4 regions of the Oceanotoga teriensis genome follow, and region 2 is predicted to be linked to each of the others. Evidence: riboswitches for the same ligand, from Rfam matches in the RefSeq annotation. Region 2 holds a riboswitch; each other region holds the start of a gene.

Region 1 (7,699 bases), on a different contig from region 2:
GATTATTTAGTGATTATATGGGAATAATAGCTTCTTTTATACCTGTGTTTCTAGCTGTTTCTATTTCATTGAGTGATAAGTATTCTAAAGTGCAAGAATTGATATATACCAGAAGAACATCGTCTTTTAAATTGATTTTTTATAGATATTTTGCTTTAGTTTTGTCTTATATGATTATTGTTATTGCTTTATCTTATATTTCAAATATTCCTACATGGGGTTTGTATAAAGGGTTTGAATTGGATTATTTTGCAGCTTTGAAATATGATTTTGTATGGGTGTTGCCAACTGTTATGGCTTCTTTAGCTGTTGGAATGCTTTTAACGGAATTAACAGAGACTCCCATTGCTATATTAGTTCAATTTTTTTGGCATTGGTTAGATTTAAATTTTGGAGTTGCTTATATGGAAGGTGGCTTTTTGAAGTATTCTTTGATACCTCGTCATAATGAATTGGGAAATTCTAAGATTTTTTTTGATAACTTAAATACTTTATATTTTAATAGAGTTTCTTTATTTTTATTGTCTATAATTTTAGTTTTTGTAACTGTTTTAATTTATGATTTGAAGAGAAGGGGGATAATTCATGGAATTAGATTATTCAGAAAGCACTCCTGAGTTCTTCAAAAGGTTATTTATTATTTTAAGAATAGATTTTAACAATACTTTTTTAAAAAAATGTTTTATTTCAATTATTTCTATTTTTTTAACTCCTGTATTATTTGGGATTTCAAATTTAGATAAAGAGGCTTCTGCTATACCTCTTGAGATGTTTGTTTCTCTCATGGGTATTTTGATTTTAGCTAATCTTTTTGATTCAGAACAAGATAAAGAAATATATGAACTTATTTCGTCAAAGCCGTTTGAATTGTATTTTATTTATATAATAAGAGTTATATATTCTATTATATATTTAATTATTGTTTTTGGACTTTTTTTATATTATATGAAATTTAGAAATTGCGATATAAGTTTAGTTCATTTTACAGGGACACTTTCAAATGCCTTGTTTTTAGGAGGGCTTGGAATGTTTTCATCTGCGATTACAAATAATTTTATTTTTTCATATATGATACCTTTGATGTATTATCTTTTAAATTTTTCTGGGAATAAATTTTTGAAAAGTTTTTTTCTTTTTTCAATGTCTAACGGAGATTTTAAATTTAAATTACCAATTTTAATATCTGGTATACTTTTGATAATTTTGGCAATAATAATAAAAAAGAATAATAAATAAAAATAACAATAACAAATAATCATAAAAGTCAGATTTTTAAAGTCTGGCTTTTATGATTTTAATATGTTTTCTATGAATTGATCTTTATCTATTTTTATATGTTTACTTATTTCATTATAAGCCTTTAATAATAATGGTATATCAAGATTACATTGTTTTATTAAATCTTTATTTTCAAACACTTCATCGGGAGTTCCTTGTGTTTCTATTTTACCATCTTTCATTATAAAAATTTTTTCAGCCCATTCATAAGCAAAGTTTACATCATGTGTTGAGATTATTATGGTATTATTTTTTTTGTTCAATTTATTTAGTATATTTATCATATTTTTTTTATTCTTGGGATCTAACCAGACTGTAGGTTCATCGAGTATAAATATATCAACTTCCATAGCTATTATATCTGCAATTGATACTCTCTTTTTTTGTCCATAACTTAATAAATGACATGCTCTATCTTTTAAGTCTATTAAATTTAGTTCATTTAAAGCTTTTTCGGTATTTTGAATTATTTTTTGCTTTTCTAAACCCATATTCTTGGGTCCAAATGATACTTCTTGAAATACTGTATTTGCTATTATTTGTACTTCCGGATCTTGAAAAACCATTCCAATTTTTTGCCTTAATTTTATTAAATCTTTTTTTGAATGATTTATTATATTGTTTTCGAGTATATAAATTCCTTTTTCTGGTTTTAATATTCCATTTAATATTAAGAATAAAGTTGATTTTCCACAGCCGTTTTCTCCAAGAAAGGCTACTTTTTCTCCTTTTTGTATTTTTAGATTTATTTTATTTAAAACTTTTTTATCATATGAAAATTCAATATCTTTTAATTCTATCATATTATCATTCCTAAAGAAATTATTGATATAAACCATATAATTGAATATATATAGTTTTTTTTGTTTATTTTGTATTTTCTTTGCATAAATTGGATTTGATTGCTTATTGATCGACTTTTTAATGCCATATCAGCATTTAAACTATGTCTTAAACTTTTATTGAAAGTTTGCACTATTAAAAGCGAAAGTGAGTTGAAACTTGTCTTATAATTTTTGTAACCTGATCGACTTTTTTGAGAAATGAATATTTCTTGAGAAAATTTTATTAAAAGAAATATATATCTATAGGTTAACATAAATAATTCTCTGAATATTGAAGGCATTTTAAATTTTTCCATTATTATATCCATATCATTCATGGGAGTGCTTATTATAAAAAAATATGTACAACTTATTGCAGAAAAAACCTTTAAAATAAGATTTATAGAGTATTTTAAATTATTTTTTAATATTGATATTTGTTTGAAATCAAAAGATATTATTAAAGGGATGATCGATAAAATAACGAATAAAAATGGTATAGAATAAAGTTTTAAAAGACTTTTTAAATTTAATTTTATTTTTAGAATTAAAATTGAATTCATTACTATAAATATTAATAATGAAATGAAATGTTTATCCATAGTGATTGTTATTATAAGTGTTCCCATGGAGAATAAGAATTTCTCCATGGGATGAGTATTTTTTAATATATTTTCATATGATAGGTTATTTATTATCATTCTTTTTACCCTTGAAATATCCAAGAACATATCCAAGGATTCCAGCACCTATTGCAGCTTGAAGAGAAAATAACAAACTTTCTGTTTCTCCTCCTGGAGGGGCTATTAAATTTTCTGCCCAAGGTTCATAATTTGGATTTATTTGAGCTATTGTTTCTTCTGCTAGACCATCTGCACCACCAAATTCAGAATTTTTTATTGTTATTAATGGAAATATTATTATGAGTGCAACTATTATTAAAAGAAATATATTTTTTTTAATTTTGCTCATTAATAATCACTCCTTTATCTCTTTTTAAAAATCTTTCTGGCAGTGCATTTATTACTACTACAGTTAATAATCCTTCTGCTATTGCAAGAGGTATTTGTGTTACTGCAAATACGGATAAGAATTTTACAAGGCTTGCCCAAAATCCTCCAATTGGATCTGGATGTGCAAGCGCAAGTTGTATAGAGGTTATACAATAAGTTATAAGATCTCCAAGTGCTGCGGCCATAAAAATTGCAAATTTTTGATTTTTCTTTTTTAAAGATTTATATACTAAAAAAGAAATTATAGGACCTACTACAGCCATTGAAAAAGTGTTTGCTCCAAGTGTTGTAAAACCTCCATGGGCTAATAATCCAGCTTGAAATAATAATACTATAAAACCAAGTACAGTCATAACGAAAGGTCCAAATAAAACTGCCCCCAAACCAACTCCAGTAGGATGAGAAGAACTACCAGTGACAGAAGGCATTTTCAATGCAGATAATACAAAAACAAATGCACCAGATAATGCAAGCATTAATTTTGTTTCTGTACTTTCTTTTGTTATTTTACTTATGTCTACTATACCTTTATACATGAAAGGTATTATAACAATCCACCACCCAACAGCCCAACCAACAGGAAGAAATCCTTCCATTATATGCATCGAAAAAGCTAAACTTGAAATGCCTAAAATGGAAAGTGTGATAAAAACTTTTTTCATAAACTTACCCCCTTAAATAAAAAATCCCATAGTAAAAAATACTATGGGTTTATATATTATATATATTTATATATAAAAACTCACAGTATTTGTCCTCCCGAAAAATACTTGTTATATTTTATTGGGTAAGTCTCCTGACTTAGCTTCATCCTTAAATGATCCTTCCCAGAAAAATCCAGTGGTTAATTCATTTTAGTCAGCATCACAGTAGCGGGGGCTGTATGGGATTTACACCCATTTCCTCGTTATGCCTTTTGGCACCCAATAAAGTTATTAAATTTTATAAATGATACCATACATTGAAATAAATGACAAACTTCAAAATTTGATATATGTTATAATTTTTTTATAAAATTCTAAGTTTAAGAGAGGTTGTAAGATGAAATCATGGATTTATTATGATAGGATAGCAAATAAGTATGATACACAGTATGATAATTATTATTGGATGTTGTTTAATGAAATAACTAAAAAGCTTGTAGAAAAATATATAAAAGAAGAATATCATATTCTTGATCTTGGTGCTGGAACTGGTTATTGGACATATTGGTTGTCTGAGAGAGTTGAAAGTGTATATGCTCTTGAACCATCAGAAAAAATGCTTGAAATATGTAAAGATAAGACTAAAAACTTTAAAAACATTAAATATATTAAAGCTTTGGCAGAAGATATGCCTTTTGATGATGAAAGTTTTGATATAATTAATGCACAAGGTGATGTTTTAAGTTATGTTGAAGATCTTGATAAAGTTCTTTTAGAAATAAAAAGAGTTTTAAAAAATGATGGTATTTTGATCGCTTCTGTTGATAGTTTTTATTCTTTTATGTCTCAAATAATTTCTCAAGGGGATTTTTTAGCTTTGAATTATTTATATGATAAAAAGAAAGCTAATATAGGATCTGAAGATGGTATTTTTACGTCAAGGGCTTTTTCAGCGGAAGATATAGAAGAAATATGTAAGAAATATGGTTTTGAAAAGATTGAATTAGCTGGTAAGGTTATTTGTGATGATTGTGATGAAAATATTATTGAAAAGAATTTTGACCAACTTTTAAACAATGAATTGAAGATCTGCCATGATCCATATTTTATAGGTGAAGCAGAACATATTCATTTTGTAATAAGAAAAAAGTAATTTATAATAACTTAAAGATATTAAAAGAAAAATGATAAAAAAAGTATTTAAATACTAATAATACCTTTTTTTTAAAATTGACGTTTATCATATTTTTTGTTATTATAAAAAAGAGTGGTAATTACCACATGATAAGTGGAGGGAATTTAATGAATAAAATAGATAAAAAAAGTAGAATTCCATTGTATTATCAATTGATGGATATAATAGTAGAAAAAATAGATTCTGGCATTTATAAAGAGAATGATAAAATCCCTTCTGAAAGAGAGTTGTGTGATTATTATCAGGTTAGTAGGTCTACTGTTAGAAAGACTTTGTTAGAACTTGAAAAAGATGGATATATCTATATTGAACATGGTAAAGGAACTTTTGTATCACCTAAAAGGTTTAAACAAGATTTACTCAAATTTTATAGTTTTAGTGAAGAGATGAAAAAAATAGGTAAAAAGCCATCTTCTAAAGTTATAGAATTTAATATAATAAATTGCAATGAAAAAATATCAAAAAAAATGAATATTGATATTGGAGATAATATTTATAAATTTATAAGGCTTAGACTTGCAAATGATGAGCCTATGATGATAGAAACAACGTATGTTCCTTATAATAGATTTCCTGGAATAACAAAAGAAGATCTCGAGAATTCACAAATGTACGATATTTTTATGCAAAGATTTAAAGCTAAATTTAATAAAGCAGAAGAAGTTTTTCAACCAGTTTATATAAGAGAAGAAGAAGCTAAATATTTAGAAGTTAATAGAGATATTAATGGTATGAAAATTGAGAGAATAACTTATGAAAACAATAATATTATTGAATACACTACCAGTATAGCAAGAGGAGATAAGTTTAAATTCCATGTAGTTCTTGAAAAATAAATAAGTTTTTATGCTTATTTATTTTTTAAAAGAAACTGGTAATAACAACATGATGACATAATGATTATGATTGGAGAGGTGGATATTATGAAAGAATTTTTTGGAAATTGTATAAATGAATCAGAAAGTGGTTTTATTACTGCAGAAGAAATTAGTCAACAGCCTTTTTTATGGGAACAGGTTTTAGAAATATTTATTGATAAAAAAGAAGATTTTAAAAAATATTTATTTAATAAATTAGAAGATAAAGATTTAAGAATAATATTTACAGGTGCTGGTACATCAGCTTATATAGGAGAGGTATTAGTTCCATATTTATTATATAAAAAGAATATTTTTAGTGAATATATACCAACAACTGATTTGGTTACAAGTCCTGAAAAATATTTATTGAGAGAAAAATCTACTTTATTGATTTCTTTTGGTAGATCTGGTAATAGTCCAGAAAGTATTGCTGCTATAGATATTGCAGAGAGTTATATTGATGATTTATTCAACATTATAATTACCTGTAATAATGAAGGAGAACTTTATAAAAGGTTTAAAAACAGTGAAAAAGATTTAACTATATTGATGCCTGAAAAGTCAAATGATAGAGGCTTTGCTATGACTGGAAGTTTTAGTTCAATGCTTTTATCAGCAATGATTTTATTCGATATTGATAATTTTGAATTATATAAGAAAGATATTAATTTAATATCTAAAAGAGCTGAAAAAATAATTGAAGAAGATTATAAGAAAATAAAAAATATTTGTAATTTTAAATCGAATAGGGTTGTTTTTCTTGGATCTGATATTTTGAAAGGTTTTATTCGTGAGACTAGATTGAAGGTTTTGGAGTTAACTTCTGGACAAAAAGAAAGTTCTTTTGAAACTTTTTTAGGATTTAGACATGGCCCTAAGTCTATTTTGAACGAAGAAACAGATATATTTTTTTATTTGAATGTAGATGATTTTACTAATAAGTATGAAATTGATTTAATTGATGAAATAAAGTCTCAAAATAATTATAAAAATATTCTTATTTGTGATCCTAAGGGGTTTAAAAATATTAAGGATTATACAGAATTTTATTTTGATTTTTCTGATATTTATGAGGATCTGAATATTAAAGAACTTATTTATTTTGATTATTTAGTTTTAGCTCAAATATATGCTTTTATTTCTTCTGTATTGTTAGAGATTAATCCCGATAACCCTTCTCCAAATGGTCAGGTGAATAGGGTGGTTAAGGGAGTAAAAATTTATAAATAAAAATATTTATCTTAGGGAGGATTTAGACATGGGAGAACCAAATATTCTTTTAACACGTATTGATAACAGACTTATTCATGGCCAAGTTGCAGTTACTTGGAGTAATCATCTTGGAACAAATTTGATTTTAGTTGCAAATGATGAAGTTTCAAAGGATCAAGTTCAACAAAGTCTTATGGATATGGCGGCACCAGAAAATGTTCAAACGAGGTATTTTTCTATTCAAAAATGTATAGATATTATTCACAAAGCTGCACCACATCAAAAAATTTTTATAGTTGTTAGAACGCCTGAAGATGTTTTGAAACTTGTTGAAGGTGGAGTTCCTTTAAAAAAGGTTAATATTGGAAATATGCATTTTTCTGAGGGAAAAAAACAGATTACTTCTACTGTTTCAGTAGATGAGAATGATTTGAATGTTTTTAAAAAACTTACGGATAAAAATATTGAATGTATTATACAAAGAGTTCCAGATGAAATTGGTAAAGATATAAAAAAATTTTTTTAATTAAAGGGGGGATTTGAATGTTTTTACAGGCTTTACTTATTGCTATATGGGCAGGTATAGCGGGTATTGATTTGTTTAATGGGTTGACTCATATTCATAGACCAGTTGTTACTGGGCTTGTTGTTGGTTTGATTTTAGGAGATGTCA
Region 2 (7,699 bases):
CTATGGGAACGGATGATCAATTATGTTAGAAAATAAAAATGAAGTTGATAAATTAGTAAGTACATTATCAAAAGTTTTTTCTAACACTTTAATAAATGAAATTATGACCACTCCACCAATTCTAGTCACTGGCGAAACTAAATTAAAATACGCTAAAGAAATAATGAGAATAAAAGGAATATCTGGAATGCCTGTTATAAAAAGAGATTTAACTCTAAGCGGAATTTTAAGTATAGAAGATATAATAAGAGTAATTGAAAATAATAGTCTAGAAGAACGTGTCGAAAAATGGATGACAAAAAAACCAATTTTTTTAAATGAAGAAGATACAATTATGACTTTTTTAGAACTAAATAAAAATGAGAAATTTGGACGATATCCTGTAATAAATTCTAAGAAAAAAGTCGTTGGCGTGGTAACAAAAATTGATATATTAGAATGGATGTTTAAAAAGCTTGGCTATATATATGTTCATGATGAAAGAAGGGATAAAGTTTTAAATAAAAATTATGTATCTTCTATAACTGGAGAAAATTTTGAAACTGAAGGATATGACTTTAAATATTCTATAGATTATAAATCTGTAGAAATGGTAGGAATAGCCGCAACAAAATTAAAAAAATTTTTAACTTCTAAAAATATTAATCCAGAATTGATAAGAAAAATATCTATTTCTACATATGAAGCAGAAGCAAACGTTGTAATTCACTCAGAGTCTAATGGAATATTATATTGTTGGACAGAAGAAGATAAAATTAAAGTATTCATCGAAGATTTTGGAAAAGGTATAGAAGATATAGATTCTGCTCTAAAAGAAGGTTATTCTACAGCTACTGAAAATGTTAGAGAAAAAGGATTTGGAGCTGGAATGGGTCTTCCAAATATGAAAAGATTTTCAGATAGAATGACATTAATTTCAAGTTCTGGAAAAGGAGTAAAATTAGAAATGCTATTTTATTTCAATAAGGGGGAATAAAATGTGACTCTACAAAATATGATAGAAAAATTAGATCTAAAAATTATCTATTCATCAAAAACAGATACAGATATAATATCTGGCCATATAGGAGATTTATTGAGTGAAGTGATGAGAGACGCAAAAAAAGATTGTATATGGATAACTCATCAAACTCATCAAAATATAATCGCAGTTGCAGAAGTAGTAGGTGCAAAGGCTATTGTACTGCCTAAACCAGGAAAATATCTTGAAGAAACAATTAAAAAAGCAGAAGAAATGGATATTTCTCTTTTAATTTCTGAAAATGATGCTTTTGAAACTGCTGGCAAAATATATAATCTTCTAAAAAATGAATAAATATAATTGCTGCTTTCATAATCATACAGTTCTTTCACCCTGTGCTGATATAACTATGACTCCTGAAATATATAATGATATTTTAAGTTCAAGTTCAATAGATTGGATCTCAATAACTGATCATAATTCTGCTGAAAATATGTATTCTTTTAATTTTCAATTAAATAAAATTGGAATAAAATTAATTCCCGGAATAGAAGTTCAAACATCTGAAGAAGTCCATATCATAATCTATTTTAAATATATAAAAGAGTGTATAAAATTCTCAAAAATAATTGAAAATACTCTAATAATAAAAAATTATGACCCAGAAAAATTAGGATATCAAATACTAGTCGATGAAAAATCAGAATTTATAGATATCAAAAGCTCTCCATATCTTGGAAGCTCTTCAAACTTAACTGTTGAAGAAGTTTATAATTTATCTAAAAAATTTAAATCAATAATATATCCGGCACATATATTTAGAGCTTTTGGACTTATATATCAACTTGGTCTTCCTTTAGAATTAGATTTCGATGCAGTAGAAGTAAAAAATGAAGACGAATTAATAAAAGCACAAAAACTTGGCTACAAAAGATTTATTTATGGTAATGATTCTCATTTTCCAGATCAGTTAAAAAATCCATCTTGTATTTTAGAATGTGAATCAAGAACTTTTGACGAACTTAAAAAATCACTCTATAATGGTAAGGTGAAACCAGTATGGCCACATTAGAAACAATCTCTGATCATATAATAGATATATGCGAAAACGCTGTAAGGTCTAATTCAATAGAATGTAAATTAATTATTATCGAAAGCAAAGATTTTTTTTCTTTCGAAGTTAAAGATTATGGAATAGGGATGAATTCAGAAGAATTGAACAATGCACTTACTCCTTTTTATACTACAAAAAAAGAGAGGAAGAAAAAAATTGGCATGGGATTGCCTTTTTTAAAGTTCTCTTGTGAATTAACGGGTGGTAGTTTTAATATCAAAACAAAACCAAACAATGGTACAACTGTAAATGCAACTTTTGTAAAAACTAATATTGATTGCCAACCATTAGGAGATCTTTCAAATGCTCTTTATTTTGTTATATATCTCGACTCTAAAATAAATTGGTACATAAAAAGAACTTTTTTAGATGATGGATATGAAATAGATACAAAACAATTAAAAAACTCATTTGAAAATATATATGATACTCCTAAATTTATGTTACAGATAAAACAAAATATTTATAATTTAGAAAAAGAATTAAAAGGAGGATTTTAATGAAAAAATCAATTCTAATGATCTTTATATTATCTTTATTGACTCTTTCATTCTCAATAACAAAGCTTAACTCAATAGAGTATAGTACAGATATATCTTATGCTGCTACAGATATAAATAATATTATGAATAATTATGATATAAAAATCGGAAATTATGTTGGAGATATAGACATAAAATTAGCAATGAAACAAGTAAATAATCTCGGCTTTTTCAATTCGCTTTCTTATGAATTAGACGAAGAAAATGGAAATTTGAAATTAATAATAAATCCAAATCCAATAGTCAAAAATGTTGAAATAGAAGTATATGGTGATGGATTTGTCGATAAAAAAGATTTAAAAGATTATTTAAATTTAAAAACAGATATTCCTTTAAATGTATATGACTTTCAAAAAGCACTCAATTCCATAAATTTATATTATACGAATAATGATTATAGTACTATAGAAATAAGTTCTAATATTAAATTATTAGGTGATAAAGTAACACTTGAAGCAACAGAAATTAATAATAATAAATATGATGAAAATACTTTATTATTCATAATAAATGAATATAAACTCTGGGATTTGAAATTAGAAGGCGAATATGCCCAATTAGATAAAGAAAAAGTAAAGAAAGATCTAAATTTTAAATTTAGAAAAGACTATGAAAATAAATTTTTCCTGTTTAGGCCAAAATTAAAAGAATCATATCCAGATATAAAAAAATTACAGGGTTTGATGTCTTCTATAGCTTCATTACCTTATTTTAGTGAAGAAACTTCTATAAAATGGGAACCCGTAGATATAGAAGAATCCTTGGGTGGAGAATTAAATCTTGTACTAGATGGAAAATTAAGAAGAGTTATAGATGATAATACCAAAATAAATAAAATAAAGTATAATGGTAATGATTCTATCGAAAGTTTTAGATTAAATGAAAAGGTATCAGAAATAATAACAGAAAACTCAACTGTTTCTAATTTAGATATTTTAAAATCTTTAGATGTAATAAATAAATTATATACACAAGAAGGATTCTTATTTGTTGATACAAAAGTAAATATAGACAAAAATAATGATTTAATATATAATTTTAATGAGAAAAAAGTAGGTAATATAAAAATAACAAAAGATGCTACGGCAAAAACCCAAGATTATATAATAGATGATTTAATAAAATTAAAAAAAGATGAAGTTGTAAATCTAAATAAATTACAAGATACCTATAGAGCATTCACTGGAACAGGTTTTTTCCAAAGTGTTGATATAAATCCTATTTCAATGTCAGAAGACTCTGTTGACTTTGAGATTCATCCACATGAAAGAACAAATGCTGTTAAGATAGCTGGTGGATTAACTTGGTCTATGCCAGATGTAAAAGATTGGTATTATGGATTTGCAGGAACTTTAAGTTTTTATATTCCAAATCCTTTTGGTTATGGTCAAACTTTTGGACTAAATACTGAATTAAATCCTTTGAATAATAAATATAAATTCGGATTAAATTATAATGTATCAAAAATCTTTAAAACGGATATAGATCTTGGATTAAGCACATCATATCTAACAGTACCAAATGGTGAATATGTAGAAACTTTAGGTGCTTCTATAACAAATAATTTATCATTTTCTATTTCACCTTCATTCAAATTTTCAGATTTTTCATATATAACAACAGATTTATCCTATGACTATTATCAAAAATTAAAATCAAATGATATAAAAAGACTTTCTACTGGTATTGGTTACAAATTAAACAGATTAGATAATCCATATAGACCTTATTCGGGAGAATATTTTTCAACAAGAGTTTTTGGAGGATTAAATCTAAATAACACAGATCAATATTATACTGGTAATACTTTAGAAGGTAAATATTTTACAAGTTTCTATAAATTTACTTTTGGAACAAGATTAAAAATCGGATTCTCTAATGATCCTTATTCCTTATTCAATTATTCAGTTGGCGGAATGAATAGTGTAAGAAGATATAGTTTATCTTCTAAACAAGGTAATAATATGTATTTATTCAATACTGAATTAGCTTATGAACTATTAAAAAATCCAGTACCAATTGATATATATGCTTTTTATGATAATGGAAATACTTCAAATAATTTAAATAATATATTGAATGATAATATTTGGTCTTTTGGAACTGGTTTAAAATTCAACATTCCTTTACTGGGTCAAATCAGATTTGAATATGGTTGGGACAAAAATTTAAAAGGAAAATTTGAATTTGGATTTGGTCAAGTATTTTAAAAAAAATATATAAATAATAAATAAAGGAAATTAGTGAAAATCTAATACGGTCGCGCCACCGTGATTGAGGACAAAAAATTACATACCACTGATTAAAAAATCGGGAAGGGTAATTTGGAGGATATAACTCATAAGTCGGGATACTTTATTTATAATTTTTAAAAATTCAAGCACTTCGCGCCAAAGTGTTTGGAGTTAGTTTTTACCTTGGCGTAATTATTACGGGAGGTAGCAAAAATGAAAAAAGCATTGAGTATTGTTCTATTGTTATTAGTAGGAATTATAGCTTTATCATCATTTACAATAATAGATGATCTTGGAAGACCTGTAAAAATAGACCAAGATATTAAGAGAATAATTTCTGCTGCACCAGCTGTATCTGATTATTTGAAACATTTAAATGCAGAAGATCTTGTTGTAGGCGTTACTGATTGGGATAATAACATTGAAGCTGAAAAAATAGGAAATATGACACCTTTGAATCTTGAAAAAATAATAAGCTTAAATCCTGATATTGTATTTATATCTGGTGGATTCCAAGAAAAAGAACTTGAAAGATTAGAAAAATATAATATAAAAACTATAGTTATAAACCCATTATCCATAAATGATATAATAAGAGACACAGTTTTAATAGGAACTATAATTGATAAAAAAGAACAAGCAATAAAATTATCAAAAAATTTAAGAGAAAGAATGCTTAATATTTCTAAAGAAACATCTACTTGGTCAGAAAAACCAACTGTTATGTATGCAATGATTTCAAGTCAAAATATTTCATCAATTTGGACAAGTGGAACAGGTTCTTTTATGAATGAATTACTATCAATCGCTGGTAGTTTAAATGTTGCTTCACCATATACTGGAAATAATGGTTGGCTTTCTGTTGGCCCTGAATTTATAGTTTCTAAAAATCCAGATATAATTATTGTTCCTTCTTATTTTATGGGAGATAATTCTGGAATTGAAACTTTAAAATCAGCTTCTCAATTTAAAAATGTAAATGCTGTTAAAAACAACAAAATATTTTCAATTAATAATGATAAAGCTTCACAAGCATCACCTTCATTAATAGAAGCATTAGAGTCAATATATGAAATAATAAAGGAGTCAAAATGACTATAAAAAAAATTAAAAACAGGAAGAGGATTATACCTCTCCTGTTTATTCTTTTGATAATAAGTTTTATATCTATAATAATTTTTACTTCTTTGGGAAGTGTAAATATTCCATTAAAAGAAGTAATAAAAACACTATTTCTTAATCAAGAAAATTCTACATATAAATTACTCATTATGGATTTGAGATTACCAAGAATTTTAGGTAGTTTTATAATTGGAGGTATTTTAGCTTTATCTGGAAATATATTACAGTTAATAATTCAAAATCCTCTTGCAGACCCTTATATACTTGGAATATCTTCTGGAGCCTCTTTTGGAGCTGTAATTTATACGGCTTTATCTGGTATATTAGGATTACATTTATTTTTCGGATTAGAAACTTTTTCTTTCATATTTTCTATAATATCTGCAATCATAGTATTTATGTTGGCAAAAGAAGGAAAAAAATTTCCAGTATTATCTTTAATATTAAGTGGTGTAATAGTTAGTTTTTTGTTCAATGCATTTACAACATTAATAACAGTAATGTTTTGGAGAAATTTAATACATGTAAATATATGGCTCATGGGAAGTACAGCTTCTATTACATGGGAAGATATATTTATATTGACTGTAGTATTATTAATACAAACTATCGTAATAATAATTTATAATAAAGAATTAAATGTTTTATCTATGGGTGATGATATGGCAATATATTCTGGTGTAAATCCAGAAAAAATAAAAATGATACTAATTTTAACAAATATATTTGCTGTATCTATAGCTGTTTCAAAATCTGGAATAATAGGGTTTGTTGGATTAATAATACCACATCTTGTAAGAAAAATTAAAGGACCATATTCATTAATTTCTAGTTTAATATCTATATTATCGGGTGGAATTTTTTTAACTATAAGTGATTTTATATCCAGAACAATTTTTGCTCCTTCCGAACTTCCAATAGGAATAATAACTTCTATAATCGGAGCGCCTTTATTTATATATGTTATGAAAAAAAGAGGGAAAAAATTATGATTCAAATAAATAATATAAAATTTAATTATGGAAATGGATTCAATTTAGATATTAAAAATCTTCATATAAAAAATGGAGAAATTGTATCAATAATTGGACCTAATGGGGCTGGAAAATCAACTTTAATAAAATTAATATCTAAAATTCTTCCTTTAAAATATGGAAATATATTTATAGACTCTAAAAATTTAAAATCCTTAAATTTGAAAGAACTTTCAAAATTGATAGCCGTTGTTCCTCAAGAATTTAACACTATTTTTGATTATTCTGTCAAAAGTATTGTGGAAACTTCCAGATTACCTTATTCAAAAAAATTTGATTTTTTTACAGAAAATAAAGAAGATGAAAACATAATATCCAATTCCATGAAAAAAACAGATACTTATAAATTTAAAGAAAAAAGTTTTTCTAATTTATCTGGTGGCGAAAAACAAAGAGTCATGGTAGCAAGAGCTTTTGCTCAAAAATCTAAAATACTCCTTTTAGATGAATTTTCTTCTCATCTCGATCCTGGTCATACACAGTATCTTTTAAATATAATAAAAAATTTAAGTCAAAAAGAAAATTTAACTATATTATCTGTATTTCATGATATAAATCTTGCAAGTCTTTATTCTAATAGAATATTAATAATGAAAGATGGAAAAATAATAAAAGATGGAACACCAAATGAAGTTATAACAAAAAAAATAATAGAAGATATATATAATTTTAAAGCTGAAATCATAATTCAT
Region 3 (7,699 bases), on a different contig from region 2:
AAAAACTACAAACAAAAAGGAGAATACATGGAATTAGCGACAAACATGTACTATCCGAGTTAGTACTATGAAAAAAAAGAAAAAGAGAACAATTTCTTCAAAAATATATTCTTTTACTCTGGAAAAGAAATAATAAATAATCCATATGAACCAATATTAGGACAAACATATTAAAAATACTATATGCAAACAGAGACAAAGTAAATATAGGAAATATACTATTAGTGAATGAAGATGAAACAAAATATGAATTTGAAAAATACAAGTATAATTTAAAAGAAATAAGTATGTACGAATTAGAAAGACTATTTTAGAATCATCTAAACAAATTAAGAAAAGAAAAAATAGAAAGAGTGTACACAAGTAAAGACTATGAATAGACATACCATATATGCAACAATATAATATATAGACTAACAAAAAAAGAAATAAACAAAGAAAATTATAAAGAAAATATAATAACATTATTAGAAACGTATAAACAACTAATAAAATATTATGATATAGATATAATAAACTATTTATTTGGAATAAAAATAGAAATATTCAAACATATAAAAGAATATTAGGAAAAATACACAAATAAAATAAAAACAATAAAACAAGAACATGAAAGATACTTAAATAACTATATAGGAAATATAAACACATATTTAAATGAATTAAAATACAAAGGATATGAAATAAATGAACAAATGAGAGATATAGAACCATTCCAAAAGACATATCTTGTAAATGATAGACTACATATAATATAGAACAATATAACAACAAACATAAACAAAATATAGACACAAATAAACGTATATGGAAAGAAAGTAAAATACAACAACAATGGACTGATGTATAATCTATTCAATAGTAAATCACAAAACATAATAAATATACAAGGAGAAGAATATGTATGTACTAAATAGTATTTAGACAATGATATACCCCAATATGCAAATAAAAAGAGAGATTATTATGATGATAATGCAGGAATAAGTTAGGTAGCAAAAATAATATAGGCAAATAAATTATCTGAACATATGAGAGAATACTATGATGGAAATATAACAATAATAGGAAATACAAAAATAAAACCATATGATAATTTAGATATATAGGATAGATATACAAATATGATTGGAAAAATAGAAGTATAGCAAGTAATAACAAAATATGATAATGAAGATGGTTTCATAACAACAGTAGTACCAAACATGATAACAGATACATCAATACCCCATAATATAGGAAGAGCATGGAATGTGATGATGAATGTAAACACAATGATAGTATACATAGCAGGTTAGGTAGTGGGATAGACAGCTTTCAGCGGATTACCACATTTTGACCATTTTGTGTATAATTCTTTGGGTTAGTTAGATATTGTTTTGGGTAATTTTGAAGATTTTATTAATTATTATATAAATGATTAAAAATTGAAAGAAGATGAATAAAAATCATCTTCTTTTTTTAAATTAAAAATGATATAATCAACAAAGTAAATATTATAATAAGTGGAGGTAAATGATGAAAAAAATGAGGAAAATAGTATTAATAATAATGTTAATGATAATATTAGTAGTTGGAACTATGTTAATAAAGACATTAATAGATTTTCATGAAGAAGAGAAGATTAGAAACAATGAAGCAAAGGGAATTATTAATAAGAGTGAAGATACAGGCAAAGATATTACTGATCAATCTACAGAGACTATTATACATGGTCCTATGTATATTAAGATTTATAATCATTTGGAGAATCTTTATTATGATGGTAATGAGAATGTTGAAAAATTTGAAAATGAATTTAGTTATTATTTTATAGATAAAGAAACTAAAAAAGTAGTCATGTTTACTGTAAATAGAAGAGATAGACTTTTTGGTTTTATGGTTGAAGCAAAAAGTGATGGTTTGAATGAAAGATTAGTAGATAAAATGGTGTATGATGATTATACTCCTTATGGAATTAAAATGCATAGAGATTTTCTAGCAGCAATAAGATATTGTTTGAGAAATTCTGAGGATACTAATATAAATAATATAAAAGTAACTTTTTATACTAAATATAGTCTACATTTGACTTTTGTTGAACAAGAAAATTATTATGCTGTATTTTTTATAGATGATATCGAACAGTAGCCAATATTTTTGAGAATATACTACAAAAATTATTATAAATAATGCATGGTTAGTCTAAGATATAGAAACCATGCATTTTTTGTTTAATATCTCCAGTACCCAGATTTACGAGGGATATATGCAGATTCAAAGACTCATGGGATATAATGGATGTTTAATTTTTTAGTGTATTCACTTTCATTTATTTTGGCATTTACTTCAAAAACTTCTTTAAACATTTTTTCTGTCAAAACTTCTTCTGGAGTTCCCATATTATAAATTTTCCCATCTTTCATTATTATTAAGTAATTACAATAATATGCTGCTAAATTCATATCATGTATTGCTGAAAATGTTGTTTTATTTAATGATTTTAATATATTCATTATTTGAATTTGATATTTTATATCGAGATGATTTGTTGGTTCATCGAGTATTATGAACTCACTTTGTTGAACTATAGCTCTTGCTATGAAAACTCTTTGTTTTTCACCACCAGATAAGCTGAAGAAACTTCTTTCTTCATAGCCTTTTAAACCAACTATCTCTAATGCTTCATCTACAATTTTTTCATCTTCTTTTTTATTACTTTCAAATAATTTTTTATGAGAGTATCTTCCCATGAGGACTATATCTTTTATTGAAAAGTCAAAATCAATTATATCATTTTGAGCAACTACTGAGACAATTCTTGCGAATTCTTTTGAGGGTAAATTTTTTATATTTTTTTCTTCTATATATATATTTCCATTGCTTGGAGTTAGTACTTTGTAAATATTTTTTAAAAGTGTTGATTTTCCACATCCATTTGGTCCGATTAGTCCTACAAAACTCTTTTCTTTTATTTTTAAGTTTATATTTTCTATTATTTTTTTATTGTTTATACTATAATTTAAGTTTTCTATTTTTAATTTAATCATTTTTTGCCTCCAAATGAATAGGAGTTTTTTCTTAATAGATATAAAAAGAAAGGAACACCCAAAAATGAAGTTATAACTCCTATAGGTATTTCTTCGGGACTGAATGCAGTTCTTGCGAAGGTATCTGCCCATATTAAAAATAATCCTCCACTTAGAATAGAAAATGGTATTAATTTTTTATGAGTAGATCCTACAGCTTGTCTTGAGATATGTGGTATTATCAATCCTATGAATCCAATAATTCCTGTTAAAGATACTATAAATCCAGTTAGTAATGTGCTTATTATTATTATTATTTTCCTTATTAATTCAGTGTTTATTCCAAGAGTTTTTGATGTATCTTCTCCTATAAGTATTCCATCGAGTTCTTTGTTGAATATATACATTATTGTTGCAGATATTATCAAGAGTAAAAAAGGTAATAAAATATTATTCCATTTAGCTCCTCCAACACTTCCAACCATCCAGAACATTGCAGATCTTAATTTTGAAGAATCTTTTGCCGTATATACCATAAAAGTTGTCAATGATGAGAACATGGCTGATACTGCAACTCCTGTTAAAACGAGTTTGCTCGATGAATATCCAGAACCAGAATGAGCTATTTTGAAAACTATTAATGAAGATAAAATAGCCCCTAAAAAAGCCCCTATTGAGGGGCCTAAATAACCTAAAAAACCAAATATTCCGAGTATTATAGAAGCAACTGCTCCTGCAGAAGCCCCTGAAGATATTCCCAGAATATAAGGATTGGCTAAAGAGTTTCTCGTTAATGCCTGCATTAAAACGCCAACAAATGAAAGAGTTGCTCCCGTTATAAAAGCCATTAAAATTCTTGGGAGTCTTAGATTCCAAACTATTGTTTCTATAGATTTTGCCCATTGTATTTGAAATATCTCTTTGTTAAAAGTATTATTTATTATTATTTTCCAAACATCTAAAGGATTTATTTTTACTGGACCTATAGTTATTGTTATGATTATTGATAATATGATTATTAAAATTAATGCCATTATGGAAAATAAAAAAGTGCTATTTTTTATTTTCATTTTTTAAAAATCTCTGGATAGAAGCCTTTTGTCATAGTTGTTATAGCATTAATATTTCTTATTCCAGGAGATAAATCGGCTAAACCTATTTTTACAAATTTATTGTTTTTTACTGCATTTAAATCTTTTGTTGCAGGATTTTCTTTTAAGAATTGTACTTTTTGTTCATAGGTTGTACTTCCGTAGTCAACTATTAATACTATATCTGGATTTGATTGAGCTACTTTTTCCCAAGATACATTTGCATATGCTTTTTGTATATTACCAAATATATTTATACCTCCGGCTTCTTGTATTAAAGAACCACCAAGACCAGAACACACTACAAAGGCTGAATCTTTTCCAGAGTCATATGCCAATACTTTTACTTTTTTTACATTTGATGGAACTTTTTTTCTTACATCATTTATTTCATTTTGCATACTTTTTACGAGTTTTTGAGCTCTATCTTCTATATCAAATATTTTTCCTATTGTTATAAAGTCTTCGTATACTGTTTCTAATGTTGCATCTGGTTCTACTGATTTTATTATTAATGGTTTTATATCCATTTGAATGAGTGTTTCCACTGATCCTACATTTTTATCTGTTAAAGCTGAATGCCATCCAGTAACAAAATCTGGATTTACAGATAAGAATATTTCTTTTGAAGGGTATCTATCAGAAAGTATTGGTATTTTGTCATAGGCTGTTTTTAATTCTGGTAATATTTCATTGTCTGCCCATGCAGTTCCGGCCATTTTTTCTTCAAGATTTAAAGCAAGAAACATTTCTGTTGTGAAATGTGAAAGAGTTACAGCACGTTCTGGAGATTTTGTATAAGTTATTTCATAATCTTTTCCTTGATGAGTAAAATTGACTGTGACTGGTTCATAAGCTAATACTAAAATTGAAAATAATAAACAAAAAATTAGACTTAAAGTTTTTTTCATATAACACCTCTCATAATATTTTTAGCATAAAAATAAAAAAACACCTTCAAGAAGAGGTGTAGGGACATTAAATAATCTTATTAAATTAATAATGTCACTCATACCATCCTCGTGATATAAGTAATATTGTTTATTTTTGGCTGGTAATCTGACTTAGGCTTTATGCCATTACAGTAGCGGGACTGTGTCGGATTTTCACCGAGCTTCCCCATTTGAAAAACAAATAGTTTTACCAAAAATAAGTGTTTATTAACTTTTATGCATAGATTATTATATCAAATTTATAGTTAATAAGAAATGTGTTTATTATTAATATTAAAATAATCGGAGAGATAACTCTCCGATTATTGTATATTGCCATCTTTTATATGAAGATCTAATTGATTGAAAGGAATTTCTATATTATTTTCATCAAATTTTGTTTTTATAATTTTTGCTATTTCTGTTGTTGAGGTTATGTAGTTTTCTCTTTCTGCCCAATATCTTATTATGAAGTCTATTGATGAAGAACCATAACCAGTGAATAATATCATAGGTTTATGAGAATCATCTGAATATAATTTTTCATAAGAGTTTACAGATTCTTCGAGGATTTTCATGGCTTTGTTTAAATCTGTATCATAAGCTACTCCAACAGATATTTCATTTCTTCTTATGTTTTCAGGCCAGAAATGTGTAACTGTTGATGACCAAACGGATTTACTTGGTATATTTATTAATTTTCCATCCCATGTTTTTAATATGACATGATTTAATTTTATTTCTGATATAGAACCTGAGTTTCCGTTTATTTCGACTGCTTCACCTTCGATTATTAGTTTGTTTACCATTATTAATATTCCACATATTAAGTTTTCAAAAGGTTCTTTTATAGCAAAACCTATTATTATACTTGATGCACCCAATCCAGCCAATACAGGTGCAAGATTTTTAAATAAAACTGAGACTATTATAAAGATTGCAAGTGTATATAATCCTATATCTAAAAGTGTTTTCATGGTTTTTTTGTACTGAAGATTTATTTTTGAGTTTTTTTCAGATAGTTTCAGCATAGTTTTATATATTATTCCAGAAAGCATTTTTGCCACTATAAATATTATAAAACTTATGCCAATTCTTACAATCCAGCTTATTATTGCTGCGGTTGTTTCATTCATATTAATCCCCTCCTAATAATATATGTTTTTTTATTCATATATATTATATAATAATTTGGGAGATTTTTTAATTTAAATAAAATTTATTTGTACCTTTTTTTAATTTGTGCGATTTATTTTTAATTTTTATTTCAATTTCTCTTTCGGAATTTATAATTATTGTATTTTCTGTTATGTTTATATTTAATACATTATTTTGCCAATTAATTTTGTAATTTAGGCTTTTCCATTTTTTGGGTATCCATGGATTAAAATTTGGAATATTATTTTTATCTATTGAAAATCCTCCAAATCCATAAACTATACTTTGCCATGAACCACCAGTAGAAGCTGCATGCAATCCAAGTGCTGTGTTTTTTTGATTATCTTGTATATCTGTCATTATGGTTTTTATAAAATAATTATAGGCATTATGTGTATCTCCAATTTTTAAACCCATTATTGAATACATAGATGGACTTAAAGAAGATTTATGCATTGTTCTTTTTTCATAATATTCATAGTTTTTTCTTTTTATTTCTTCTTCGAATTCTTCACCTAAAATTAATAATAACATTATCACATCTGGTTGTTTTATTAATTGTGTTTGATTTAGTTTGTCTAATTCTATGTTTTCTGGCCATAAAGGCATTTCATTTTCATCATATTTTTTTATTTTATAATCTTTTAAATTGAAGTAGCCTTCAAATTGCTCTATTATATCGTTTTTTGAAGATAAAAATATTTTTTTATAAATATTTTTCCAGTTGTTTATGTTTTTTTCTGATATGTTTGTCTTTTTTATCAAATCTTCGTATTTTTTAGGGGATTCTATTTTATATTTTTCTATTATTTCACAACATTTTTTTATATTCCATTTTGCGAGGTAATTTGTATAGAAATTATTGTCTACGTGTTCATGGAATTCGTCAGGACCTATTACTTTTTTTATTTCATAATAATCTTTATCCTCATTGTGAGTTAATCGAGATTCCCAGAATTTTGTGGTTTCAATAAATATTTCATATCCATAATTTTCCATAAACTCTTTATCATTTGTTGCTTTGAAATATTGCCAATATGCAAGAGCTATATCTGAACTTATATGAAATTCTTCATCTCCAGTCCATATTCTTACGGGATTACCGAGATAGTCTATTCCCCATTTTGGAGTTTCTTCAAGGCCTATATCTGCTGATTCCCATGGGAATTGTGCACCATTATAACCATTATTTTTTGCATTTTCTTTTGCACCTTTTAAAGTGTTGAATCTATAGAGTAATAGAGATCTTGCAATTTCTGGATAAGTATATGTAAAAAATGGTAACATAAATATTTCTGTATCCCAAAATATATGGCCTTTATATCCTTCGCCATGTAATCCTTTTGCACCTATACTGACTGTTGGATCTTTTTGATATGCACATGATATCAGATGGAATAGATTAAATCTTAAACCAGTTTGTGCTTTATCATCACCATCAATTGTTATATCTATTTTTTTCCATATTTTTTGCATTTCTTTTATATGTTTTTTGAATTCTTCTTCAAAG
Region 4 (7,699 bases), on a different contig from region 2:
ACTTAAACTTATCACTGCATAATCTAAAGTTAAAGGTGAGCCTATTATAGATGCAGCTGAATTAGCAACTGTAATTCCAGGAATAATTTCTATATCAACTTTATAATTTTTTGAAAGTTCTAAAGCTAAAGAAGCCATTCCATAAACTCCAGAATCACCACTTGATATAAGACTAACTTTTTTACCGGATTCAGAAAGTTCTAAAGCTTTAATTACTCTTTCAGTTTCTGTTCGCATACCAGTACAAATATATTCAGCATGTTTAAAATCATTTTTAATTCTTTCTACATATTTTGAATAACCCACAATTATGTCAGAATTATTTAATATTTCAATAGATTTCTTTGTCATAAATTCTATATTATTTGGTCCTATACCTACTATAAATAATTTATTATTCATAAAAAACCTCCGGAACTTCTTCAATTTTATAATTATTCAATCTCCACAAAGGAGCTGAAATTTCATATATAACAAATTTCGAATTATTATTTTTGCCTTCAAAAACTTTATTTCCATTAAAAGAGCCTAAAAAGGCAGATGGTTCTGATACTGCTATTGCATTTGTAGCTCTTTTTACATATTCATTCCCCTTTATATTTAGGAATCTTGCAGCCTTATTTAAAGAATTCGATGTAAAAGAATTGGAATTATAAATATTATTTAATCTTAAAAATCTATGAAAAGTTTTTGTATTCCATTTTTTTTCTATTGAAGCAACATTATTTATTCTATTTAAAAAATATTTTGGTACTGTCTCATGAAATTCTTTATTTAATGTTTTAAAATCAGTATTTTTATGAAACCCGATTCCAAGAGTATACTTTTTTGAAAATAAAGAAATATTTTTATCTTCTCTATCTAAATAGATAATAGGATTTTCAGAAATCTTGAAATTTTTTGGTATATAAAAATTTTTAAAATCTTTGCTAACAGGCAAATATTGATTATTTAAAATATAATTATTTATATATAATATATGTTTTTTTTCTACAAAAAGATTATTATCTCTGCAAAATAAATCTAAACCAGTTAATCCGTTTATATCTGTTGAGGTGGTATAAACAAAATTTGAATTAGAATTAATTGATAAAAGTTCTCCAATTCTATGACCACCTGCCATATGTGAACCACATAATAAAGTTAAATTTTTAAATTTTTCATCATATACAAATATTGAAGGATCAGTTGTTTTATCTTTTAAAAAATCAGAAATCATTCTTACAACAATACCAGAACTTCCTATGAATATTATTGAATCGAAGAAATCAAAAGCCATCTTTATTTTTTCTTTTAAAGAGCCTTTTTTTATTTCAAATATATTTAATTCATTGAAAAATCTTGGTATTTTTATTTTTCTTATCGAAATTAAGCAAATTTTCATGACTCTATCTCTGTTCTACAACCATGAGAAAATTTTTTATCATATAATTTGGACTTTATATTTTCTTTTTTAAAAACCATAAAAAGTGTTAAAAGGGAAGGAAAATCTATATCATTCCAATCTTTTAATTGTTTTAATTCTATTCTTTCATCCTCTCTTGAAAGTTTATGACCAATCGCAAGATAAGCATCTTCTGTATAATATTTTTTCAATAAATTTAGTACTTCATATGGTTTTGAACCAGAAAGATATATTGCACATGAAGGTTGTTCTTTTAAAAAATTTTCAATATTTTCAGGAACTTTTGTTCTGCCCTCTAATCTTGTTATAACTATTGATTGAACTATTTCAGGTGAAGTTAATTCTATAGCTAATTTAGATGCAAAATAAGAATAAGCACTTATTCCTGGAATAACTTGATAATCTAATCCTAATTCTTTAACAGCATTTATTTCTTCATCTATTGCTGAATAAATAGCTGTATCTCCTGAATGAACTCTTGCTATATTGCTGTCTTTAAACTTATTGAATATAAATTTTATATCTTCTAATGTCATAGAAGCACTGTTAAATATATTTACATGATCAACTAAATCTAATACTTCATTGGATACTGTAGAACCAGCATATAACAAAACATCTGATTTTTTTATTAAATTAAATCCTTTCACAGTTAAAAAATCTACACTTCCAGGACCAGCACCAATAAAATTAATCATTTTTTTCACCTCTTATACAGTAAAATACATGTTCGCCTTTAAAGGCAGATTTTTCACCTAATTTGTTATTCGAAAATTTTGTATACATATCATACTCAAAGTTAAAATTTTCTATAGAAAGTATCATATTTAAACTTTCTAAAGTAGTTACAGAAGAAATTAATAGACTATTCTTTTTCATTTTAGATGTTATTTTATTTAAAGCTTCTAAATTTATTCCTCCACCTAAATGAACTATGTCTGGAGATTCGTATTCATCTAAGATATCTATAAAATCTTTATTTATTGCTTCTATTTCAGGATTAAGGTTTGTATTCAATTTTAAACTTTCAAATCTATCATAATCTTTTTCAAATGCATATATTAAACAATCTCTATTAAAAAAAGAAGAAATGAATAAAGATGTTGCTCCGCTACCAGCTCCTAAATCCCAAATTACATCATGTTTTTGTTTTCTATTTAAAGTATTCAATAAAATAAATCTACTCCATTCTCTTGAAACTGGAATATTTTTAGTTGAAAGATCTGAATTTTTAGGAAATAAATTTATAAAATCATTTTCTTGAGGTATTAGAAGAAGAATCCAACGTCCTTTTTTGAAATCTATAGGCATATTTGATTTAAACTCAAATATTTCTTCATTTTTTGTACCGAGTTCAAATCCAGCTACTATGTCTACTTTTATATTTTTTAATATATTAAATAAAGAATCATAATCTTTTTTATTTTTTACAAAATATGCAATTTGATGATTATCATTCAATGTTTTAAGGACATCATTATAAGTTTTTCGAAGATTATGTGAATTATGACCACTTATATAGCGAACACTATTCATAGGATATTTAGCCTTTTGGCATAAATAATTTATTGAAGATGGTGAAATTAAAACTTCATATTCATTTTTTGAAAGTTTATCCATAATTCTTTTTGAATATGAAAACATTAAAGGGTTTCCAGAAACCATTAAAACAGAAGTTTTAAATGTTTTCATCTGAGATATTAAGTCAATTACATTTTCATCTTTTAATGAACTATATATATCCATTACATGATATTTTGCATTTGGATTTAATTCCTTAGACATACCCAAAGAAAAATTAAAACCAGCAAAAAAATCGGCTTTTTTTATTATTTCGAGTTGTTTTTGAGTTAAATTTTCAATTTTATTGATCTGTGTTCCTAAAATATAAATAATTTTGCTCATCTCCTCTATGTGAAATTATCTGAGTTTTATCACATAAAGAAATAACAAATTCGGCATTGAATTTATTACTTAATTTATGGGATATATATTCAGACACAAATATAAAAAATTTTTTGATATTTATATCATTATTCTTTAAAATATCCAAAAAATTATAAATAGTTTTTAAATTAAGTATTTTGTCAATGACCTCTTTGTCATATTTTTCAGTAAACAAAATATATAAAAGGGCTAATAATTCATTTTTTGAATCTGTATACCTACTGTCTGTATTAAGATTTAAACCGGCAAGTTTTATTAATTTTTGAAAACTACCAAGTATATGTATTTTTTTAATACCCATTTCCAATGATTTTTCTATAGAATAACCGATATGATTTCCACATAATATATAATCCTCTTTAAAAAAAGAATATTTTTTATATATTGAAAGCCCTTTTCCACCTAATAATAAAGTAATTGTATCGAATTGTTTTGAAACAATGCTAATATGAGGGATCAAAGATTCTTTCCATGCGTTTTCATTCATAGGTTCAACAATTCCAGTAGTTCCTAAAATGGATATTCCATCAATTATGCCAAGATTTTCGTTTAAGGTTTTTTTTGCGAGAATCTCACCATTTTTTACATTTACTATAACTCTGCCATTCTTAATATTCTCTTCATTTAAAACTTTTTTCATCATCTCACGAGGAATTGGATTAATAGCAAATTCTCCTTTGCTTATATCGAGTCCATCTTTGGTGATCTTTCCTACTCCTTCATAAGAATCAAAAATTATATTATTTAAATTTTCATATTTAAAGGAACAATAAATCAAACATTGATTTGTTATATCGGCATCATCACCGGCATCTTTCTTTACAAAAGCATATTTTAAACCTGAAATAATTTCATATTTATATATTGGAATATTTATTAATTCTCCATTAGGTAATTCTATATTTACATTGTCTGGTTTTATATTATACTTATTAAAAAGAACAGAGGCTTTTAAAGCCGCAGTGGCTGCAGTGCCAGTTGTGAAACCACGTTTTAATTTTTTACCATTTACATTTACATACCATTCCATTTTATAAAGACCTTATTAAAGCATTAAAAATGGCTACAGCTATTGTAGAACCACCCATATTTCCTGGTAATGTAATAAAACTGTGTTGTGATTTCATTAAAGCTTCTTTGCTTTCTGCCGCTCCTACAAAGCCTACTGGAACTCCAATAATAAAAAGTTTCTTTTTGGATTCAAGCAACTTAAAAAGTGCAGTAGGTGCATTTCCAACAATAAAAATACCATCTTCCATTTCAAGTGCTTTCTCCATAGATAAATAGGCTCTCGATATGCCAGTTAATTTAGATTTCTTCGATATAGCTTCATCGCTAATAAAACAGTCTATATTTAAATTTTTTACAAAATTCTTTGATAAACCGCTTTTTATCATATTTACATCTGTGTAAATTTTCTTATTTTGAATTTTTCTTTTAAAAAAATCAAAATAATCTTCAGAAAAATAAAGCTTGTTCCACATATCAAGATTTCCTGTGGTGTGAATGACCCTTTTTATTACATTTGATTTTATAGGGTCTACATCGTTTAGTTTTTCTCCTAAAGCTTCTGTAATTATTTCAAAGCTTCTTTTTTCGATATTTTTAGGATTTACAATATAGTTATGCATTTGTATACCAACTCCCATAACAAAAATCCTTGCTTTTCACACCAAGAAAAAGCAAAGTTACGAACTTAAAAGGTAGGTCTCCCGACTTACAGATCATTTTACTAATCAAGCCTTCCCAGTTAAAAACCAGTGGCATTTATGATTTTCATCCCTGCATACGGTGGCTGGGCCGCTTAGGATTTTCACCTAATTCCCTGTTATACACCTTAAAAGTTTATATATTAAATTTTACCTATTTATCTATACCTTTTCTGGATAAAACACCTTTTGAATAATAATGTTTTATCTCTTTCATTTCAGTTACAAGATCGGCTCTTTCTATTATTTTTTCATCAGCCCATCTTCCAGTCAAAATTATTTCTGTTTTTCCATTACTATTTATAGCATCTAAAACTTCTTCGGCTGTTAAAAGATTAAATTTAATAGCGATATTTATTTCATCCATGACTATTAAATCATATTTTTGAGAAATAATTTTTTCTTTTACATCGGCAAGTGCTTTTTTTGCAGCGTTTATATCTTTTGTTTCTGGAGATCTTCTTATAAAAAAGCCTTCTCCATACTGTACAATATCAATATTATCAAAATAATTAGAAATTGACAACTCTGATGAGTCCCTATTTTTTACAAATTGAGCTACAAAAACTTCTTTATTCGATAAAATGCTTCTCAATACAACACCAAAAGCAGCTGTAGTCTTTCCTTTTCCATTGCCGGTATAAACATGAATCATTCCATTTTTCATAATTATACCCCCAATATATTAATAATTTAAGCTATAAAATAATACCAAAAAGTTAATAATTTGTCAAAGGGGAAAAATATTTTTTGATATAATTAATTTATGTAAAAAAATGAATTCATTTTTTAATATAAGCTTGACTTATACAAATATATATGGTAGAATTAAGTAGGAAAAACTACAATAGGAAGTGATTTATATGGAATTATCAGAGAGTCTTGAAAATTATTTGCTTGCTATATATGAAGCACAACTTGAAAACAACATTGCAAGAGTTAAAGACATTACAGAATTGATGTCTGTAAAACATACTTCTGCCATAGACGCAATAAAAAAATTAAAAAGTATTTCTTTTGTTACTTATGAAAAAAGAGGTTATGTAAAATTAACTCAACCCGGAATAATAGAAGCTCAAAAAATATATAAAAACAGAATGACTATAAGAAGTTTCTTGATGAATGTTTTGGACATATCCCCTTTTGAAGCAGAAGAATTATCATGTAAAATGGAACATATAAAGTCTGAAAAGCTCATTCAATCTATGGATATTCTAAGAAATTTTATAGAAAGCAATACAGAAATAAAAAATAAATATAAGCAGTATATTACTAATTATAAAGATAAATCAAGCACTTTTGAAAAAACTTTAAAAGATTTAAAAGTTGGAGAAAAAGCAAAAGTTCTTGAAGTTAGAGGTAATGAGGCAATAAAAAGACGATTAATGGTAATGGGAATAACCTCTGGAATAGACGTAGAATTATTGAGAAAAGCCCCCTTAGGAGATCCGATTGAAGTACTTATAAGAGGCTATAATGTTGCAATAAGAAAAACCGAAGCTGAAAATATTATTTTAGAAAAATAGACTGAAAAGTCTATTTTTTTATTGACAAAGTAAATTAAAGGTGGTAAAATAATGTAGAACTAACTACAAAAGGAAGATTAAATTGATGACTGAAAATCTTGAACATTATTTAATAGCTATATACAAGCTATATTTACAAAATAAAATAATACAAGTTAGAGACATAACTAATGAAGCGGAAGTGAAACATTCTTCCGTTATAAGTGCCTTGAAAAGACTTGAATCGTATGACTATATAGAGTATATAAAACATAGTCATATAAATTTAACTCAAAAAGGCATAATTAAAGCTTCAAAATTGTATAAAAGAAAATATATAATGAATAAATTTTTGTTGGATTTTTTAAATTTTAGTGAAAAAGAGGCGGATGAAGTTTCTTGTAAAATAGAGCATATAAACTCAAAAAATTTTTTAAATTCTATAGAATTATTAGAATCTTTTTTTGAAGAAAATGAAAATTATAAAATCGAGTTTCAAAAGCATTTGAAATCTATCAATTTAAAGGAGGAATAAAATGCCTTTAGTATTTGCAAATATTGGAAATTTTATAGTTGAAAAAATAAGTTCAGGTCTTATGATGAAAAGAAGACTTGCAAAAATGGGAATAATGGAAGGAAAAAATATAGAAGTTTTGAGTGGGAATTTTGGAGGCCCTATAATTATATTGGTGGATGGAAGTAGATATGGAATAGGTCAAAATATGGCTAAAAGAATTTTTGTTAAAAACATATAAAATATTATTTTTTTATTTTTTTAAAATTAGGGAGGACTAACAATGTTTCTTGATGAATGTGAAGTAGGATATTCAGGCAAAATAAAAAAGCTTGAAGGAAATTTAAAAGTCAGACAAAGACTTTTAGCAATGGGATTAACACCAGGAATAGAAATATTACTCGTGAGAAAAGCGCCTTTGGGAGATCCTTTAGAAATAAAGATAAGAAATTATTCTTTAAGTCTTAGAAAAGAAGAAGCAAAATATATAGAGATAACCGGAGGCGATAGAGTATGAAAACAGTTGCTTTATGTGGTAATCCAAACAGTGGAAAAACTACAATTTTCAATGCTTTAACTGGAAGTCATCAACATGTAGGGAATTGGCCAGGAGTTACTG

Evidence for each region. A riboswitch is a leader RNA that binds a small molecule or an ion and turns the genes downstream of it on or off. The one in region 2 is predicted to bind cobalamin.
Region 1: linked by a shared signal. The riboswitch ahead of C7380_RS07045 (energy-coupling factor ABC transporter permease) and the one ahead of C7380_RS01985 (ABC transporter substrate-binding protein) in region 2 are both predicted to bind cobalamin.
Region 3: linked by a shared signal. The riboswitch ahead of C7380_RS11150 (ABC transporter substrate-binding protein) and the one ahead of C7380_RS01985 (ABC transporter substrate-binding protein) in region 2 are both predicted to bind cobalamin.
Region 4: linked by a shared signal. The riboswitch ahead of C7380_RS01175 (precorrin-8X methylmutase) and the one ahead of C7380_RS01985 (ABC transporter substrate-binding protein) in region 2 are both predicted to bind cobalamin.

What each region holds. Positions count from the first base shown of each region.
Region 1 is NZ_QGGI01000008.1:83,187-90,885, reverse strand. It holds gene C7380_RS07070 (ABC transporter permease) at 1-617, shown strand, start outside; gene C7380_RS07065 (hypothetical protein) at 586-1,236, shown strand; gene C7380_RS07060 (energy-coupling factor ABC transporter ATP-binding protein) at 1,287-2,081, opposite strand; gene cbiQ (cobalt ECF transporter T component CbiQ) at 2,078-2,803, opposite strand; gene C7380_RS07050 (energy-coupling factor ABC transporter substrate-binding protein) at 2,790-3,074, opposite strand; gene C7380_RS07045 (energy-coupling factor ABC transporter permease) at 3,061-3,777, opposite strand; cobalamin riboswitch at 3,885-4,057, opposite strand; gene C7380_RS07040 (class I SAM-dependent methyltransferase) at 4,157-4,912, shown strand; gene C7380_RS07035 (GntR family transcriptional regulator) at 5,062-5,790, shown strand; gene C7380_RS07030 (SIS domain-containing protein) at 5,878-7,044, shown strand; gene agaB (PTS galactosamine transporter subunit IIB) at 7,073-7,552, shown strand; gene agaW (PTS N-acetylgalactosamine transporter subunit IIC) at 7,570-7,699, shown strand, end outside.
Region 2 is NZ_QGGI01000002.1:91,223-98,921, reverse strand. It holds gene C7380_RS02015 (hypothetical protein) at 1-29, shown strand, start outside; gene C7380_RS02010 (CBS domain-containing protein) at 23-976, shown strand; gene C7380_RS02005 (iron-sulfur binding hydrogenase) at 980-1,315, shown strand; gene C7380_RS02000 (PHP domain-containing protein) at 1,371-2,033, shown strand; gene C7380_RS01995 (ATP-binding protein) at 2,021-2,575, shown strand; gene C7380_RS01990 (BamA/TamA family outer membrane protein) at 2,575-4,827, shown strand; cobalamin riboswitch at 4,851-4,973, shown strand; gene C7380_RS01985 (ABC transporter substrate-binding protein) at 5,065-5,946, shown strand; gene C7380_RS01980 (FecCD family ABC transporter permease) at 5,943-6,965, shown strand; gene C7380_RS01975 (ABC transporter ATP-binding protein) at 6,962-7,699, shown strand, end outside.
Region 3 is NZ_QGGI01000019.1:15,078-22,776, reverse strand. It holds gene C7380_RS11165 (hypothetical protein) at 1,519-2,130, shown strand; gene C7380_RS11160 (ABC transporter ATP-binding protein) at 2,265-3,029, opposite strand; gene C7380_RS11155 (FecCD family ABC transporter permease) at 3,026-4,078, opposite strand; gene C7380_RS11150 (ABC transporter substrate-binding protein) at 4,075-5,010, opposite strand; cobalamin riboswitch at 5,132-5,262, opposite strand; gene C7380_RS11145 (mechanosensitive ion channel family protein) at 5,355-6,167, opposite strand; gene C7380_RS11140 (glycoside hydrolase family 65 protein) at 6,235-7,699, opposite strand, start outside.
Region 4 is NZ_QGGI01000001.1:230,096-237,794, reverse strand. It holds gene C7380_RS01200 (precorrin-3B C(17)-methyltransferase) at 1-402, opposite strand, end outside; gene C7380_RS01195 (cobalamin biosynthesis protein) at 395-1,384, opposite strand; gene C7380_RS01190 (cobalt-precorrin-4/precorrin-4 C(11)-methyltransferase) at 1,381-2,103, opposite strand; gene C7380_RS01185 (SAM-dependent methyltransferase) at 2,096-3,310, opposite strand; gene cbiD (cobalt-precorrin-5B (C(1))-methyltransferase CbiD) at 3,270-4,382, opposite strand; gene C7380_RS01175 (precorrin-8X methylmutase) at 4,384-4,983, opposite strand; cobalamin riboswitch at 5,038-5,207, opposite strand; gene C7380_RS01170 (cob(I)yrinic acid a,c-diamide adenosyltransferase) at 5,216-5,728, opposite strand; gene C7380_RS01165 (metal-dependent transcriptional regulator) at 5,925-6,587, shown strand; gene C7380_RS01160 (metal-dependent transcriptional regulator) at 6,673-7,101, shown strand; gene C7380_RS01155 (FeoA family protein) at 7,103-7,321, shown strand; gene C7380_RS01150 (FeoA family protein) at 7,364-7,597, shown strand; gene feoB (ferrous iron transport protein B) at 7,594-7,699, shown strand, end outside.